3 regions of the Variovorax atrisoli genome follow, and region 3 is predicted to be linked to each of the others. Evidence: predicted binding sites of a transcription regulator. Region 3 holds the regulator's gene; each other region holds the start of a gene.
What was found. The regulator LexA, encoded in region 3, represses DNA repair genes until DNA is damaged. The targets are predictions, from matches to a motif close to ACTGTATNNNNATACAGT.

Region 1 (5,010 bases), on a different contig from region 3:
GTGCTCGGGCATTCGCTGGGCGGCGTGGTCGCCCTTGCGCTCGCCACCGGCTGGTTCGGCCTGATGCCTCAACGCGTGTTCGCGGCCGGCATCAAGATCGCGTGGAGCGACGAGGAGCTTCGCCGCATGGAGGCGCTGGCGCTGCAGCCCGCGAAGCTGTTCGCGACGCAAGCGGAGGCGCAGGAGCGCTACCTGAAGGTGTCCGGCCTCGCGGCGGTGGCCGGCGCGGCATCACCGGTGGCTGCGCGAGGTGTCGCCCGAGAAGGCGAGAGCTGGCGCCTGGCGATGGATCCGCGCGCCAATGCGGTCGGCAAGCCGCCGCTGTCCGAACTGATGTCGCTGGCGCGCTGCCCCGTCCATCTCGCCCGCGGCGGCGACGATGCGATGGTGACGCTGGCGCAGACCCGCTCTCTCGATCCCGACGCCATGGACCTCGGTGCGCACGGCCACAACGTGATGGTCGAGGGACCCGACAAGATCCGCGACTGGATGGCCTCTTTCGCCTGAGGCAGGCGCCAGGCGACAGGCGGCCGGAGCGCCGCTTTCCTTCTTCGCTTCCTCAGCGCTGCGCTTCGATCCGGCGGATCGTTATCGCGACCTCGGCCGCCTCGGCGGCACGCGCCCTCAACTGCCCGCACCCGCCGTCGATGTCCTGCCCCGCCGACTGCCGCAGCTTCGTGAGAATGCCGCGCTCGTGCAGCGTGCGGGCGATCTGCTTGCAGCGCTCCCACGACGGACGGTTGAACGCCACGCCATCCACGGCGTTGAAGGGAATCATGTTCAGCACGCCCCACTTGCCAGAGAGCAGCCGCACGATGCCGTCGATCTCGTCCTGCCCGTCGTTCACGCCTTCGAGCAGCGTCCACTGGTACTGGATCGGGTACCCGCTGGCACGCGCATAGCGTTCGCCAGCCTCGACCAGCTCCTCGGGCGTCATGCCGGGCGCGCGCGGAAGCAGCTTCCTGCGCAGCTCGGCCTTGGTGGTGTGCAGCGAGAGCGCCAGCGCGGGCCTCACGCGCTCCTTGGCGAGTCGCTCGAACACGCGCGGATCGCCCACCGTGGAGAACACCAGGTTCTTGTAGCCGACGTTGCCCACGGTGCCGAGCAGCTCGATGGCTTCGAGCACGTTGTCCATGTTGTGCGCCGGCTCGCCCATGCCCATGAACACCACCTTGCGCACCGGCCTGCGCATGCGCGCGAGCGCGACCTGGGCAATGATCTCGGCGCTTCCGACCTGGCGCAGCAGGCCGTCGCGGCCCGTCATGCAGAACTGGCAGCCGACCGCGCAGCCCACCTGCGACGAGACGCAGAGCCCATCGCGCGGCAGCAGCACGCTTTCGACGGTCTGGCCGTCGGCGAGGGCCACCAGCAGCCTCTCAGAGCCATCGGCACCCGGATGCGCCGCGACCACGCGCGCCAGCCCCGCCAGCTCGGCCTCGATGGCAGGCAGCGCCTCCATCAGCGGCGCGGGAAAGAAGCTCGCGGGCAGGCGCCTGCCGCTGTTCCTGGGCAGGGCGTGGGACCACAGCCGCAGGATGCGCTGTTCGTGGCTGGGGCCGGCTCCGGCTTTTCGCAGCCGCTCTTTCAGTTCGTGGATTCGCATGCGCCCTCTGGGGCTGGAGGCTCTGCGCGCATGCCGGGCGTACCGGGTGCGCTGCGGGGTGGTCGACAAGCCCCGGATTGTGCACCTCTAGAACAGGCTGCCCTGCCCCGCAGCCCCCGGCGGCCGGAACGCGGAAAGATCGAGCGGGATGCGCTCGCGGTTGTAGCCCAGGCGGTTCGCGGCCTTCTGGAAACGCTGGTGGATCAGGTCGGCCCACAGGCCCGAGCCCTTCATGCGGGTGGCGAAGTCGGCGTCGTAGTCCTTGCCGCCGCGCATCTCGCGGATGCGCGCCATGATGCGGTCGGCGCGCTGCGGGTAGTGCAGCGCCAGCCACTCCTTGAAGAGCGGCGCCACCTCCCAGGGCAGCCGCACCACCGTATAGAAGGCGCTGCGCGCGCCCGCCTCCCAGGCGGCCTCGAGTACCTGCTCCATGTCTTCGGTGACGAAGGGAATCTGCGGCGCCACGCTCACTCCCACCGGCACGCCGGCCTCGGTGAGCGCGCGGATGGTGCGCAGCCGGCGGTGCGGTGCGGCCGCGCGGGGCTCCAGCTTGCGGGCGAGGTCGCCGTCGAGCGTGGTCACGGTGACGTACACGGCCGCCAGATGGTCGGCCGCCATGGGCGCGATCAGGTCGAGGTCGCGCTCGACGGCGCTCGACTTGGTGACCAGCGCGAACGGATGCCGCGCCTCGCTCAGCAGCTCGATCACCGAGCGCGTGAGCCGCAGCTCGCGCTCGATGGGCTGGTAGCAGTCGGTGGCGGTGCCGATGGCGATGTAGTTCGGGCGATAGCTGCGGCGCCCGAGTTCGGCGCGCAGCACCTCGACGATGTTGCGCTTGGCGATCAGCTTGGTCTCGAAGTCGAGGCCGGGCGACAGGTTGAGGTAGCTGTGGGTCGGACGCGCGAAGCAGTAGATGCAGCCGTGCTCGCATCCCCGGTACGGGTTGATCGAGCGGTCGAAGTAGATGTCGGGCGAGTCGTTCTCGTTGAGCGCCGACTTCACGTCCTCGAAGCGCACCTCGGTGGCGATGGGCTGGAGCTCCTCGGCTTCGGCCGCGCCTTCCTCCAGCGTGCCCCAGCCGTCGTCGAAGGCGTTGCGCTCGTCCTTGGAGAAGCGGTGCGCGATGTGCGTGGCCGCGCCGCGGCCCTTGATGGCGTGGATGGGAATGAAGGCGGCTGGCATGGTCGGCGATTCCTTGGCAACTCGATTAACTGTTTATTCATACAGTATTCCACCGATTCACCGTCGCTGCCGAATTTTTAATTTCTGTCTTGACAGAAATTTCGAGAATCCTAAACTCGGCGCCATGGAACTCACCGACATCCAACGCAAGTTCGTCCTGCACTGGGGCGAAATGGGCTCGCTGTGGGGCGTGAACCGCACCGTCTCGCAGATCCATGCCCTGCTCTTCGCCCACGGCAAGCCCATGAACGCCGAAGAGCTGTGCGAAACCCTCGGCGTGGCCCGCTCCAACATCAGCAACAGCTTGAAGGAGCTGCAGGCCTGGAACCTGGTCCGCGTGACCCACACACTGGGCGACCGGCGCGACTACTTCGAGACCAGCGTCGACGTGTGGGAGCTGTTCCGCACCGTCGTTCGCGAGCGCAAGGAGCGCGAGTTCGACCCCACGGTGCGCGTGCTGCGCGAGCTCGTGGCCAGCCCCGACTTCCAGAAAGAGCCCGCCGATGCGCAGGACCGCATCCGCTCGACGCTGGAGCTCATGGAAAAGCTCGCCACCTGGGCCGACGAAATGCTGCGGCTGTCGCCTGGCACGCTCGACAAGGTGCTGACGCTCGGCGCGAGCGTGCAGAAGTTCGTGCGCGGCGATTCGTCGCAAGGCGGCAAGGGCGCGGGCAAGGGCGAAGACCCGGACGCGCACCATGCCAGCCTTCCCATGATCTGAGGTCTCTTTTTTTGCCCGTTAATTTCTGTTTTGACAGAAATATCGATAACAAGGAACAACATGAGCCGCACCGCCGTTCCAGTCCCCCCTCTGACGATCTATTTCGATGCGAGCTGCGCGATCTGCTCCGCCGAAATGGGCGCGCTCAAGGCACGCGACACGGCGGGCCGGCTGAATCTGGTCGACTGCTCGCCAGCCGATTTCACAAGCGGCCCTGCACCGCGCGAGACGCTGATGGCCGCCATCCACGTCGTCGACGCCGAAGGCCGTGTGCACGTCGGCGTGCCGGCGATCCGCATCTGCCGCGCGGCGGTGGGCCTGTCCAGCGGCGGCGTGCTGCTCGACCTGCCGCTGGTCGCGCCGCTGGCCGATCGCGCCTATGCGCTGCTGGCGCGCAACCGCTACCGCATTCCACGCTGGCTGGCCGCGAGGCTGGCGGGGCGCGTCGCGCCGTCCTGCAATGACGGCAACTGCCGCATCTGAAGAAGAAACGACCACCCGAGGGAACCGCCATGCCGACCGTATTCCAGCCCGACTTCCGCCTGCCGCACGAGACTCGCGCGCACAGCCACTCCGAGAACACTCTCACCCCCGAAGACACCCAGGACTACTTCACCGAGGTAGCAACCGACTACAGCGCCTGGAGCCCCAGCTACAACATGCACTTCGGCTTCTGGCGCGCGGGCCTGAACCCGCTGCGCCGCGAAGGCATGCTGGTCGAGATGAACCGCATGGTCGGCCGTGCGCTGCGCATCGACGCCGCACTCTCGGGCGGCGACATCCACCGATGCGTGATCGACATGGGCTGCGGCGCCGGCGCCACCGCGCGCACGCTGGTCGGCGACCATGCGTCGCTCTATGCCGTCACCGTGACCAACGTGGCCGTGCAGAACCGCATCGCCGCGAAGCTCGACGCCGCCGCGGGCGTGGCACACCGCATGGCCCACATCGAGGCCGACTACACCCGCACCGGCCTGCCCGCCGCCCAGGCCGACGGCGCATGGGCGCTCGAAAGCGCCTGCTATGCCGCCGGCACCGACAAGGCCGACTTCGTCCGCGAAGTTGCGCGCCTGCTGAAGCCCGGCGCGCGCCTCGCGGTGGTCGACGGCTTCCTGCTTCGACGCAAGCCCGGCGGCATCGCTGGCTGGCTGCACCGCCTGTGGGCCGACAGCTGGGCCGTGCCCACGCTGGCCGTGCGCGAAGACTTCGTGGCTGCGCTGCATGCCCATGGCTTCGAGGATGTCGAGGTGAAGTCGCTGCGCTGGCGCGTGGCGCCGAGCGCGCTGCACATCCCGGTGCTGGCCACCCGCTTCACGCTGGCCGAGCTCTGGAAGGCACGCGGCAGGCTCAGCCCGTGGCGGCGCAAGCACATCGTGGCGAGCTACTGCGCCCTGGCGCTGGGCATGTTCTGGCGCGACTTCGACTACTGCATCGTCACCGCCACCCGCCGCGCCGACTGAGGGCTCGACAGCAACACAAACAAGACAGACGTACAGACAGAGGA
Region 2 (5,010 bases), 350 kb from region 3:
CAAGGGCCGGTAGCGCGGCGCTGGCGCACAGCGCGATGCCCAGGCGCAGCAACTCGGCGCGGGTGAGGGCTGGAAAGTCGTTCCGGGGTGGCATCCGGCCCAGTATCCGGCGGCGCGGCGCCGGGCGCGATTCCCCACCCTGTGCTCCAATCCGCCTTTTCGCTGCCTCATATTCACCATGGGAATGCCACTCTCCCTGCTTCGCATGCCCTCTCTGGACCTGGTGCGGGGTTTCGTCGCGGTGGGCCGGCGCATGAGCATCTCGCTCGCGGCGCAGGACCTGTGCCTCACGCAGTCGGCGGTCAGCAAGCAGATCCACGCGCTCGAATCTCTGCTCGGCGTGGCGCTACTGGTGCGCGGGCACCGCTCGATCTCGTTCACGCCCGAGGGCGAGCGGCTCTTTCGCAGCGCCGACGGCGCGGTGCAGCAACTGCAGGACGTGATGGGCGGCATCAGCCGGTCCGGCGAGCAGCGCCCCGTGACGCTGAGCGCGAGCATCGGCATGACCGGGCTGTGGCTGCTGCCGCGGCTGGGCAGGGTGCAGAAGCTGCATCCGGGCGTGGACGTGCGCGTGTCCTCCAACAACCGGCTGGCCGACCTGCGCAACGACGGCATCGACCTGGCCATCCGATACACCACGCCCGCGCTGGCGCCGGCCGGCGCGGTGCGGCTCTTCGGGGAGACGGTGGCACCGGTGGCGCATCCCTCGCTCGGGCTGCGCTCGCTCGATGGGCCCGGTGTGCTGTCCGGCCAGTGCCTTCTGGCCTTCGACGATCCACAGCACCCCTGGCTGCAGTGGAAGGACTGGCTCGCGTCGGTGGGCTGGGCCGACGCGAAGCCGCAGGCGGTGCTGCACTTCAACCAGTACGACCAGCTGATCCAGGCCGCACTGGCCGGGCAGGGCCTGGCGCTGGGGCGGCTGGAGCTGATCCAGCCGCTGCTCGACGACAGCAGGCTGGTGCGCATCGCGGCGCCCTCGCCGGCGCAGCCTTCGGGCCACGCCTACTGGCTGATCCAGGCCGAGGAGTCGCCGCGCGAGGACGTGCGCCACGTCGCCGAATGGCTGGTGGACGAGGCGCGAAGGTCGTCAGTCGGCTGAGGCCTGCGCCTTGCAGAACGCGATCGCCTCGTCGAGCCGGTCGTTGCCCCAGAACATCTCGTCGTCCACGAAGAAGGTGGGCGCGCCGAAGATGCCTTTCTCGGCCGCCGTCTCGGTCTGCCGCCGCAGCCGCAGCTTGTTGGCGTCCGACAGCGCCTCCTCGATGACGCGGTGCGCCGGCAGGCCAAGGGAGCCCAGCAGCTCGTGCATGGCCTGGGGCGAATCGATGTCGCGGTCCTCGGCGAAGTTCATCGACATGGTGCGGCGGCAGAACTCGCCCATCCACGGCTGCGAGGCACCCACCAGCGCGATGCGAAGCGGCAGCACGGCAGGGCGCGGAAAGTGGCTCGGCCGCTGCCACGGCAGGCCGTACTTGCGGCACTGGCGGGCCATGTCCTTCCAGGTGTAGTCGCCCTTTTCCTTCTGCAGCACGAAGGGCGACGACTCCCAGCCGAAGGAGCGGAAGATCGGCCCCAGCAGGAAGGGCCGCCAGCGGACGGCGATGCCGTGCGCGGCGGCTTCGGCCTCGATGCGCATGGTGCTCAGGTAGCTGTAGTTGCTGCCGAAGTCGAACCAGAACTCGATGGCGGCGCTCATTCGAACACCACCAGGCAGCGGGCCTCGATGCTCTCGCGCAGCGGCGCGTCGGCAGGCGTTTCGGGATGGTCGAAGGCAGCGTGCGGGGTGTAGCGCGAGACGCCGCCGAGCTGCGAGTCGTACTGCTTGAAGACCAGCGCCTCGTGCCGGTCCATCGCGGAGAAGTACGACCAGCGGTGCGTGGGCGAATGCGTCGCCAGGTAGATCTCGCCGGTGCGGCGCGGATAGCGCACCTCGGCGCTGACCAGGTCCTTCGCCATCACGGAGCGCGCGTCGCACACGGCCAGCGGCGTGTCGAGCACCGGCCCCTTGATCGAGCGCCAGACATTGACGATGCAGTAGCGGCGCACGGCCGCGGCCTCTTCGGGATCGGTCAGCACCAATGCGAGCCTGCGGCGGCCGGATTCCTCGGTGTAGTCGTTATGGATGCGCCCGTTGGCGGCGGCCCGGCCGTCGGTCGCGCGGCGGCCGAAGCTTAAAGCGGTGCGGTCGGCCTCGCGCCGGCGCACCAGGTGGTCGAACACGAAGGCGCGTGCGCCGCCGGTGACGGCCAGCGCCAGCTCGGCCACCTCGCGGTGGTAGACGGCGGTGACCTCCGCGTCGTCGAGGAAGTCGCGCACTGCCGTGGGCGCGTCGCGCAGCACGAAACCCTCACGCTCGATGTCGGGCGGCGTGGCGGCGGTGCGCGCGTCGGCGATCGGCATGGGGCGCAGTTCGTAGCTGCCGCTTTCCCAAGGCGTGTCTGGCGGCGGCTGGAAGGTGTAGCTGAAGGGGCGCAGGGCGGAAGGCTGGAGGTAGTTCAGGCCTGCGGTGACGGTGCTCTGGGTGGTCATGCGATGGCTCCTTTGGATGGGTCCATTGGAGCGAGGCGGCGCCTCGGGCTCAAACGACTTTTTGGCGCCTTCGCATGAGCATTGGGAATGTGAAAGTCGGCTGTAAAGAAGAAAAACAGGGAAAGCGGCGTTCCTGTTGTAGGCTGCGAAATACTGTATGAAAATACAGTTAACAGTCATCACCATGGGCCTTCCTTTCCTCGATTCCTTTTCCGCTGCCGCGGGCCGTGGCGTCTGGCATGCCGATGAACTCGGCCTGGCCGACGCTCAGGTCGTCGCCACCGGCCATGCGGCGCTCGACGCCGAGCTGCCGGGCGGCGGCTGGCCGGTCGGTGCGATGACGGAACTGCTGCTGCCCGCGCCGGAGGCCCATGTCTGGCGGCTGCTGCTGCCGGCGCTGGCACAGGCGGTGGCCACCCGGGGCGGGCCGGTGGTGCTGATCGGCGCGCCCTACGAGCCCTGCGGCGCCTCGCTCGCGGCGCAGGGGCTGCCGGTGGAGGCGCTGATGTGGGTGCGCAGCGAGGCCCCGGCCGCGCGGCTGTGGGCCTGCGAACAGGCGCTGCGCTGCGCCGACGTGTCCGCCGTCGTGGCCTGGCTGCCGCAGGCGCGCGTGGGCGAGCTGCGTCGGCTGCAGCTGGCGGCCGCGCAGCACGAGGTACTGCTCTTCGTGTGCCGGCCCGAGTCGGTGGCGCTGTCGGCATCGCCCGCGCGGCTGCGCATCCAGGCCGACCGCAGCGAAGCCGACGTGTCGCAGATCGAACTGCACATCCTCAAGCGCCGAGGCCCGCCGCTGGCCGCGCCGGTGATGCTGCCGGCGCGCAACGAGCGCATGACCGCGCTGTTGGCCGCCGCCCGGCTGCGGCGCAAGCTGCGCCTGCAGCAGCAGGGTGTGGCCCCTGCGGGCGAGCCGGCAGCCTCGGCCACGGTGGTGCGCATCGACGCGTGGAAAGGAGGCCCGGATGCACTGGATCGCCTTGCGGTGGTTGCCTGAAGCCGGTACGACCGACACGCCCGAAGCCCTGGCGGCGATGCCTACGCCCGAGTCCCTGGGCTGGTGGGCCCTGAAGTACACGCCCCACGTCGCCTGGCTCGACGAAGCCCTGATGCTCGAAGTCTCCGCCTGCGAGCGCCTCTGGGGCGGGCGCATGACGCTGATGCGCCTGCTGCTGGCCGACAACCCCGTGCCCGACGCGCGCATGCTGGGCGCACAGGGCCCCACCAGCCTGATCGCGCTGGCGCGGCTGCGCCTGTTCGCCCGGGACGAGAAACGGCCGAAGGAGATACCCGCCGGCCTGCCGCTGGACACCTTGACCGCCGCCCATGAGCACCTCGACCTGCTCGCGCGCCTGGGTTGCCGCAGCTGGGGCGATGTGGCTGCGCTGCCGCGCGGCGGCCTCACGCGGCGCTTCGGCACCGGTCTTCGCGAGGCGCTCGACATCGCCTGGGGCCTGCGCCCCGAAAGCCATTCGTGGCTCACGCTGCCCGACGTGTTCGAGCAGAAGCTGGAGCTGCCGGCGCTGGCCGAGACCGCGCCCGAGCTCATGTGGTCGGCCAATCGGCTGCTGACCTCGCTGCAGTTCTGGCTGCGTGCCCGCCAGCGCGGCGCGCGTGCGCTGGAGTTGCAATGGACGCTCGACCTGCGGCGCCTCAACGGCGTGAACCTGCCTCCACACGAGCAGCTCACCGTGCGCACGGCAGAACCCACGCAGGACATGGCGCACCTGCGCCGGCTGCTGTCCGAAAAGCTGGCCCTCGCCACGCTGGCCGCGCCTGCGAGCTGGATCAGGCTGCGCACGCTCGAGACCGATCCTTGGGCCGGCGCCAGCACCAGCTTCCTGCCGGAGGACAACCGCAAGGGCGACAGGCTGCACGAGATGGTCGAGCGGCTCAGCGTGCGGCTCGGGCCGCAGCAGGTGGTGGTGCCGTCGGCGCGGGCCGACCACCGGCCCGAGCGCAAGCAGGCATGGCGGCCTGCATTGCAGAAGGAGAAGGAAAAGGAGAAGCCGGCCGGCGACAAGAGCCGGAAGGAGGCTGCCGCGGCAGCTTCGCAGCCCGATGCCGTCTACCCGCCATGGCTGCTGTCCGAGCCGCTGCTGCTCGAGATGGACGGCGAGCGCCCGTGCTATCGCGGCCCGCTGAGCCGGCTGATCGGCCCGCAGCGTGTCGAAACCGGCTGGTGGGGCGACAAGGAAGAGGGCGGCCAGCCCGCGATGCGCGACTACTACGTCGCGGAAAGCCCCGAGGCGGGGCTGGTGTGGATCTTCCGCGAGCGGCCCGCCGCGCGCTTTTCTTCCGGCGAGGTCCGCTGGTACCTGCAGGGCTTCTATGCCTGAGCTGAGCGACAAGCAGGAGAGCAGGCGGCAGCCCGCCAAGGTGCATGCGCTGCCGGTGCCGTTGCGCAAGGCGCCTTCGCTCGAGTTGCCCGACTACGCGGAGTTGCACTGCCTGACCAACTTCAGCTTTCAGCGTGGCGCTTCGACG
Region 3 (5,010 bases):
ATCGACCAGCCGAGAAAGACGAAGGTGACGGCCCGCCCGCGATGCTCCGGCGGCACCAGCAGGCCGGCGCAGGCGGCGGCCTGGGGCGTGAAGATGGCCGGCGCGATCACCGTGAGCATGCGCGCCGGCAGCAGCGCGCCGAAGCTGGGCATCAGCGCGCAGGCCACGTGGCCGAAGGCATACCAGAGCAGGGTGAGGGCGAGAAGCTGGCGCCGGTCCCATCCGGCCACTGCGGCTGCCAGCAGCGGCGCGCCTACGCACATGACCGCGGCGGCGGCAGTGATCAACTGCCCGGCCGTGGCGGCCGTGACCGAGAGCGAGGCGCTGATCTCGTTGAGCGTACCGGGCACGACCATCACGCCCGTGCCGATCACGAAGTTGCCGGCAAGCAGCGCCCAGAGCGCTCTCTGTGGCGCCGGCTGGCTCACCGGCGGACCTGCAGCGCGCCGGGATTCACGATGTTGGTGGGGTTGCCCTTGATGAAACTCACGACGTTGTCGAAGGCCTGGCCGAAATAGCTCTCGTAGCTTTCCTGCTCGACGTAGCCGATGTGCGGCGTGCAGATGCAGTTCTCGAGGCGCAGCAGCGCGTGGCCCTGCAGCGGCGGCTCGCTCTCGAACACGTCGACGGCCGCGAGCCCGGGGCGGCCGCGGTTGAGGGCCGCGAGAAGGGCGTCGGCCTCGACCAGTTCCGCGCGGGAGGTGTTCACGAACAGGGCGGTCGGCTTCATGCGCGAGAGGTCTTCGAGCGTGATGAGGCCGTTGGTCTCTTCGTTGAGCCGCAGGTGGACCGACAGCACGTCGGCCGCAGCGAAGAACTCATGGCGGTTCTGGGCCACCTGGAAACCGTCGGAACGCGCCTTGGCGCAGCTGGCTTCACGGCCCCAGATCACGACCTGCATGCCGAAAGCCTGTCCGTAGCGCGCGACCAGTTGGCCGATGCGCCCGTAGCCCCAGATGCACAGCGTCTTGCCCTTGAGCACCGAGCCGATGCCGAAGTTGGGCGGCATGGAGGCCGACTTCAGGCCCGACTGCTGCCAGGCGCCATGTTTGAGGTTGCTGATGTACTGCGGCAGCCGGCGCATGGCCGCCATGATGAGTGCCCAGGTGAGCTCGGCGGGCGCCTGGGGAGAGCCGGAGCCCTCTGCCACCGCCACGCCCCGCTCGGTGCAGGCCGCGACGTCGATGTGCCCGGCCACGCGTCCGGTCTGGGAAATGAGCTTGAGCTTCGGGAGCTTTTCGATCAGCTGGCGCGAGATCTGGGTGCGCTCGCGGATCAGCACGATCACGTCGGCGTCCTTGAGGCGAACCGACAACTGTCCAATGCCCTTCACCGTGTTGGTATAGACCTTGGCCGCGTATGCGTCCAGCTTGGAAGCGCAGCGCAGCTTGCGTACGGCGTCCTGGTAATCGTCGAGGATCACAATGTTCATGGCACGCCATTGTGCCTCGCAGCATTGGAATGTCGCGCCGGCAAACGTTTGGATACCCGCCCCGCAGCCGATCGCAGGGCGTCAGGAGCCCGCTAAAGGGCTCGGTTCAGGCTCAATGCAGTCGCGTCGAGCGAGGCGCGGCGGCCATGGTCTCGGCGGCTTCCAAGGCGGCCAGCCGGTCGAGTTCGGCGCACACGTCGGCCATGCGGCCGGAGATCACCATGCGGTTGTTGCCGCGTTGCTGTCCCTTGCCATCGACCACGCGGACGACGCGAAGAGGGCGTGCCTGAGCGGCCGATTCGGATGGCGTGGTACCGCTGCTGCGGGCGGTACAGGCAGGGCGAACCGCCACATAGCGCAGCCCAGCCGAAGATTCGGCGGTGTCGAGATGGTCTCCGCGGCGGGAGGGGCGGCGCGCCGGCATCAGTCGATTGGCCAGCGATTGCAGCGGCATCCAGATGTCGGCGATGGCGAGGAGGGCGATTCCCATGTGAACTCCAAGAAAGTATGAGGTTGAACACAGGCAGGATTTCTTGAGTCGGCTGCGACAGGGTGATGGCGAAGAACCTTCGCCATACGCCCGCCACCTGTCGCTGCCGGATGGGGTGCTGTTGCTCTGGAAAGCAGGCCGCCGTGGCCTACATCAGCATGGTGTTGCGGATGAGGCCGACCGCGAGGCCCTCGATCTCGAAGGGCTCGCCGGGCTGCACGATGATGGTCGGGTAGTCGGGGTTCTCGGCGTGCAGCTCGATGACCTGCTTGTTGCGCTTCAGGCGCTTGACCGTTACTTCGTCGCCGAGGCGCGCGACCACGATCTGGCCGTTGCGTGCTTCCTTGGTGGCCTGTACCGCGAGCAGGTCGCCGTCCATGATGCCGGCGTCGCGCATCGACATGCCGCGCACCTTGAGCAGGTAGTCGGGCTGGCGCTGGAACAGCGTGTTCTCGACGTAGTAGGTCTGGTCGACGTGCTCCTGGGCCAGGATGGGCGAGCCGGCTGCGACGCGACCGATCAGCGGCAGCGCCAGCTGGGCCATTCCGGGCAGCGAGAGCGAGAACTGGTTGCCTTCGCGATGGCGCGTTTCGTTGAGAGAGCGCAGCGCGTCGCCCTTGAGGCGGATGCCGCGCGAGGTGCCGCTGACCAGCTCGATGACGCCCTTGCGAGCCAGTGCCTGCAGGTGTTCTTCGGCGGCGTTGGCGGACTTGAACCCGAGTTCATTGGCGATTTCGGCGCGCGTGGGCGGCGCACCTGTACGGGCGATGGCACTCTGGATGAGGTCCAGGATCTGCTGCTGGCGGGCTGTAAGCTTCACGGCGAACTGCATGTGTGGTTCCTTGCGGCACTGGTTGGATATCCAGTGCCTGTATTTTTAACCAGTTTTTAGAAGTTGACAAGCCATGGTCAATTCCTCTTCGTCCGGGCTGCCACGTCGGGTCGTGGTTTTGGGCACCGGCGGCACCATCGCGGGCCGCGCCGCCAGCAGTGACGACAACATCGGCTACACGGCCGCGCAGGTGAGCGTGGCCGACCTGCTCGGTGACATCGAGGCGCCCGCAGGAGTGACACTGGAGGCCGAGCAGGTTGCGCAGGTCGACAGCAAGGACATGTCCTTCGCCATCTGGCAGCAACTGGCCAGGCGCTGCGCGCACTGGCTGGCGCAGCCCGACGTGGCAGGCGTGGTGATCACCCACGGCACCGACACGATCGAGGAGACGGCCTTCTTCCTGCACTCGGTGCTGGCCTCCTCCAAACCGGTGGTGCTGACCTGCGCGATGCGCCCGGCCACCGCACTGTCGCCTGACGGCCCCCAGAACGTGCGCGACGCCATCGGTGTCGCCGCGACCCGGGGTGCGGGCGGCGTGACCGTGGTGTGCGCCGGTGCGATCCATTCCGGCGTCGACATTCAGAAGGTCCACACCTACCGGCTCGACGCCTTCGCTTCGGGCGATGCGGGGCCCGTGGGCTATGTGGAGGAGGGCGAAGTGCGCCTTGTCCGGCCGTGGCCGCAGGGTGGCGGAATGTCGGTCGCGAAGCTCTTCGAAGCGGCCGAACTGCAATGGCCAAGGGTGGAGATCGTGATGAGCCACGCCGGCGCCAGCGGGGCCGTGGTAGAGGCACTGCTTCAGGCGGGCGGACCGGACCCTCTGCGCGGACTGGTGCTGGCGACCACCGGCAACGGCACCTTGCACCATGCGCTGGAAGCTGTCGCGCTCAAGGCGCAGGATGCGGGTATCGCAGTGCTCCGCGCGACGCGCTGCTCGAACGGGCGCATCCTGCCGAAGACGGGCGACCTGCTTCGCGATGCGGGCGAGCTGACGCCCGTGAAGGCCCGAATCGCCCTGGTGCTCGAGTTGCTGGGCTGAAAGCAGAACCGCCCCTCTGGAGGGGCGGTTCGGTGCGGGTCGGATGCTCGGTCGATGCTTCGATCAGCCGCTCAGCGCGGCCAAGGCACGCTGGGTGATCTCGTCGACCGTGCCCACGCCCTTGATGGCACGGTATTTCGGCGCCGCGGCCGGATCGGCCTTGGCCCAGGCCGAGTAGTAGTCGACCAGCGGACGCGTCTGCTGGCTGTACACGTCGAGCCGCTTGCGAACGGTTTCTTCCTTGTCGTCCTCGCGCTGGATCAGGTCCTCGCCGGTCACGTCGTCCTTGCCTTCCACCTTGGGCGGATTGAACTTGACGTGGTAAGTGCGGCCCGAAGCCGGATGCGAACGGCGGCCGCTCATGCGCTCGATGATGTCGCTGAAGGGCACGTCGATCTCGAGCACGTAGTCGAGCTTGACGCCTGCCGCCTTCATGGCGTCGGCCTGGGGGATGGTGCGAGGAAAACCGTCGAACAGGAAGCCGCTGGCACAGTCGGGCTGCGCGATGCGTTCCTTTACGAGGTTGATGATCAGGTCGTCGCTGACCAGAGCGCCGGCGTCCATGACCGCCTTGGCCTGCAGTCCGAGCGGCGTGCCGGCCTTGACGGCTGCGCGCAGCATGTCGCCCGTGGAAATCTGGGGAATTCTGTATTTCTGGCAAATGAAGGCCGCTTGCGTGCCTTTGCCCGCCCCGGGCGCGCCCAGCAAAATTAGTCTCATGGTGTCCTCGGACGGTTCTTAGATCTTGTGTCGCGCCGAGCTTCGGCCCCATGGCTGGGCTGGGCTGGGCGGAGTTGCTTCGAGGATAGCATGCGTGCCCTTCGGGAAATCCCGCTACTTGCAGCCGGAAGGACGCGAAGGCTCAGTGCCCGGCGGCCGCGAAGACCGCACGGACGCGCGCCAGGTCCTCGGGCGTGTCGATGCCGGGCCCCGGGGCAGCGTCACTCACGTGCACCGCGATCCGATGGCCGTGCCACAGGGCGCGCAGCTGTTCGAGCGCTTCCGTCGCCTCCACGGGGGAAGGCGGCAGGGAAGGAAAGCGCCGCACGAAGCCCGCGCGGTACCCGTAGATGCCGATGTGGCGCAGCGGGGCAGGGGCTGCAGGCAGCACCGTGGGTGCGGCACCATTGGCCGAGCCGTCGCGCCACCATGGAATGGGCGCGCGGCTGAAATACATCGCGTCGCCTTGAGCGTCGAGCACGACCTTCACCACGTTG

Region 1: the regulator LexA is predicted to act here: its motif matches at 2,814-2,831, upstream of FHY06_RS29105 (PA0069 family radical SAM protein).
Region 2: the regulator LexA is predicted to act here: its motif matches at 2,682-2,699, upstream of imuA (translesion DNA synthesis-associated protein ImuA).

What each region holds. Positions count from the first base shown of each region.
Region 1 covers NZ_JACIBG010000010.1:44,690-49,699, reverse strand. Annotated here, with positions in the region: gene FHY06_RS29115 (alpha/beta fold hydrolase) at 1-507, shown strand, start outside; gene FHY06_RS29110 (RNA methyltransferase) at 560-1,603, opposite strand; gene FHY06_RS29105 (PA0069 family radical SAM protein) at 1,691-2,785, opposite strand; gene FHY06_RS29100 (GbsR/MarR family transcriptional regulator) at 2,910-3,506, shown strand; gene FHY06_RS29095 (thiol-disulfide oxidoreductase DCC family protein) at 3,567-3,989, shown strand; gene FHY06_RS29090 (SAM-dependent methyltransferase) at 4,019-4,966, shown strand.
Region 2 covers NZ_JACIBG010000001.1:1,274,362-1,279,371, reverse strand. Annotated here, with positions in the region: gene FHY06_RS06065 (aldo/keto reductase) at 1-94, opposite strand, end outside; gene FHY06_RS06060 (LysR substrate-binding domain-containing protein) at 185-1,099, shown strand; gene FHY06_RS06055 (2-hydroxychromene-2-carboxylate isomerase) at 1,088-1,696, opposite strand; gene FHY06_RS06050 (CmcJ/NvfI family oxidoreductase) at 1,693-2,529, opposite strand; gene imuA (translesion DNA synthesis-associated protein ImuA) at 2,714-3,520, shown strand; gene FHY06_RS06040 (Y-family DNA polymerase) at 3,489-4,862, shown strand; gene FHY06_RS06035 (error-prone DNA polymerase) at 4,855-5,010, shown strand, end outside.
Region 3 covers NZ_JACIBG010000001.1:921,524-926,533, reverse strand. Annotated here, with positions in the region: gene FHY06_RS04425 (MFS transporter) at 1-428, opposite strand, end outside; gene FHY06_RS04420 (D-2-hydroxyacid dehydrogenase family protein) at 425-1,432, opposite strand; gene FHY06_RS04415 (hypothetical protein) at 1,545-1,922, opposite strand; gene lexA (transcriptional repressor LexA) at 2,071-2,754, opposite strand; gene FHY06_RS04405 (asparaginase) at 2,828-3,793, shown strand; gene adk (adenylate kinase) at 3,857-4,513, opposite strand; gene kdsB (3-deoxy-manno-octulosonate cytidylyltransferase) at 4,656-5,010, opposite strand, start outside.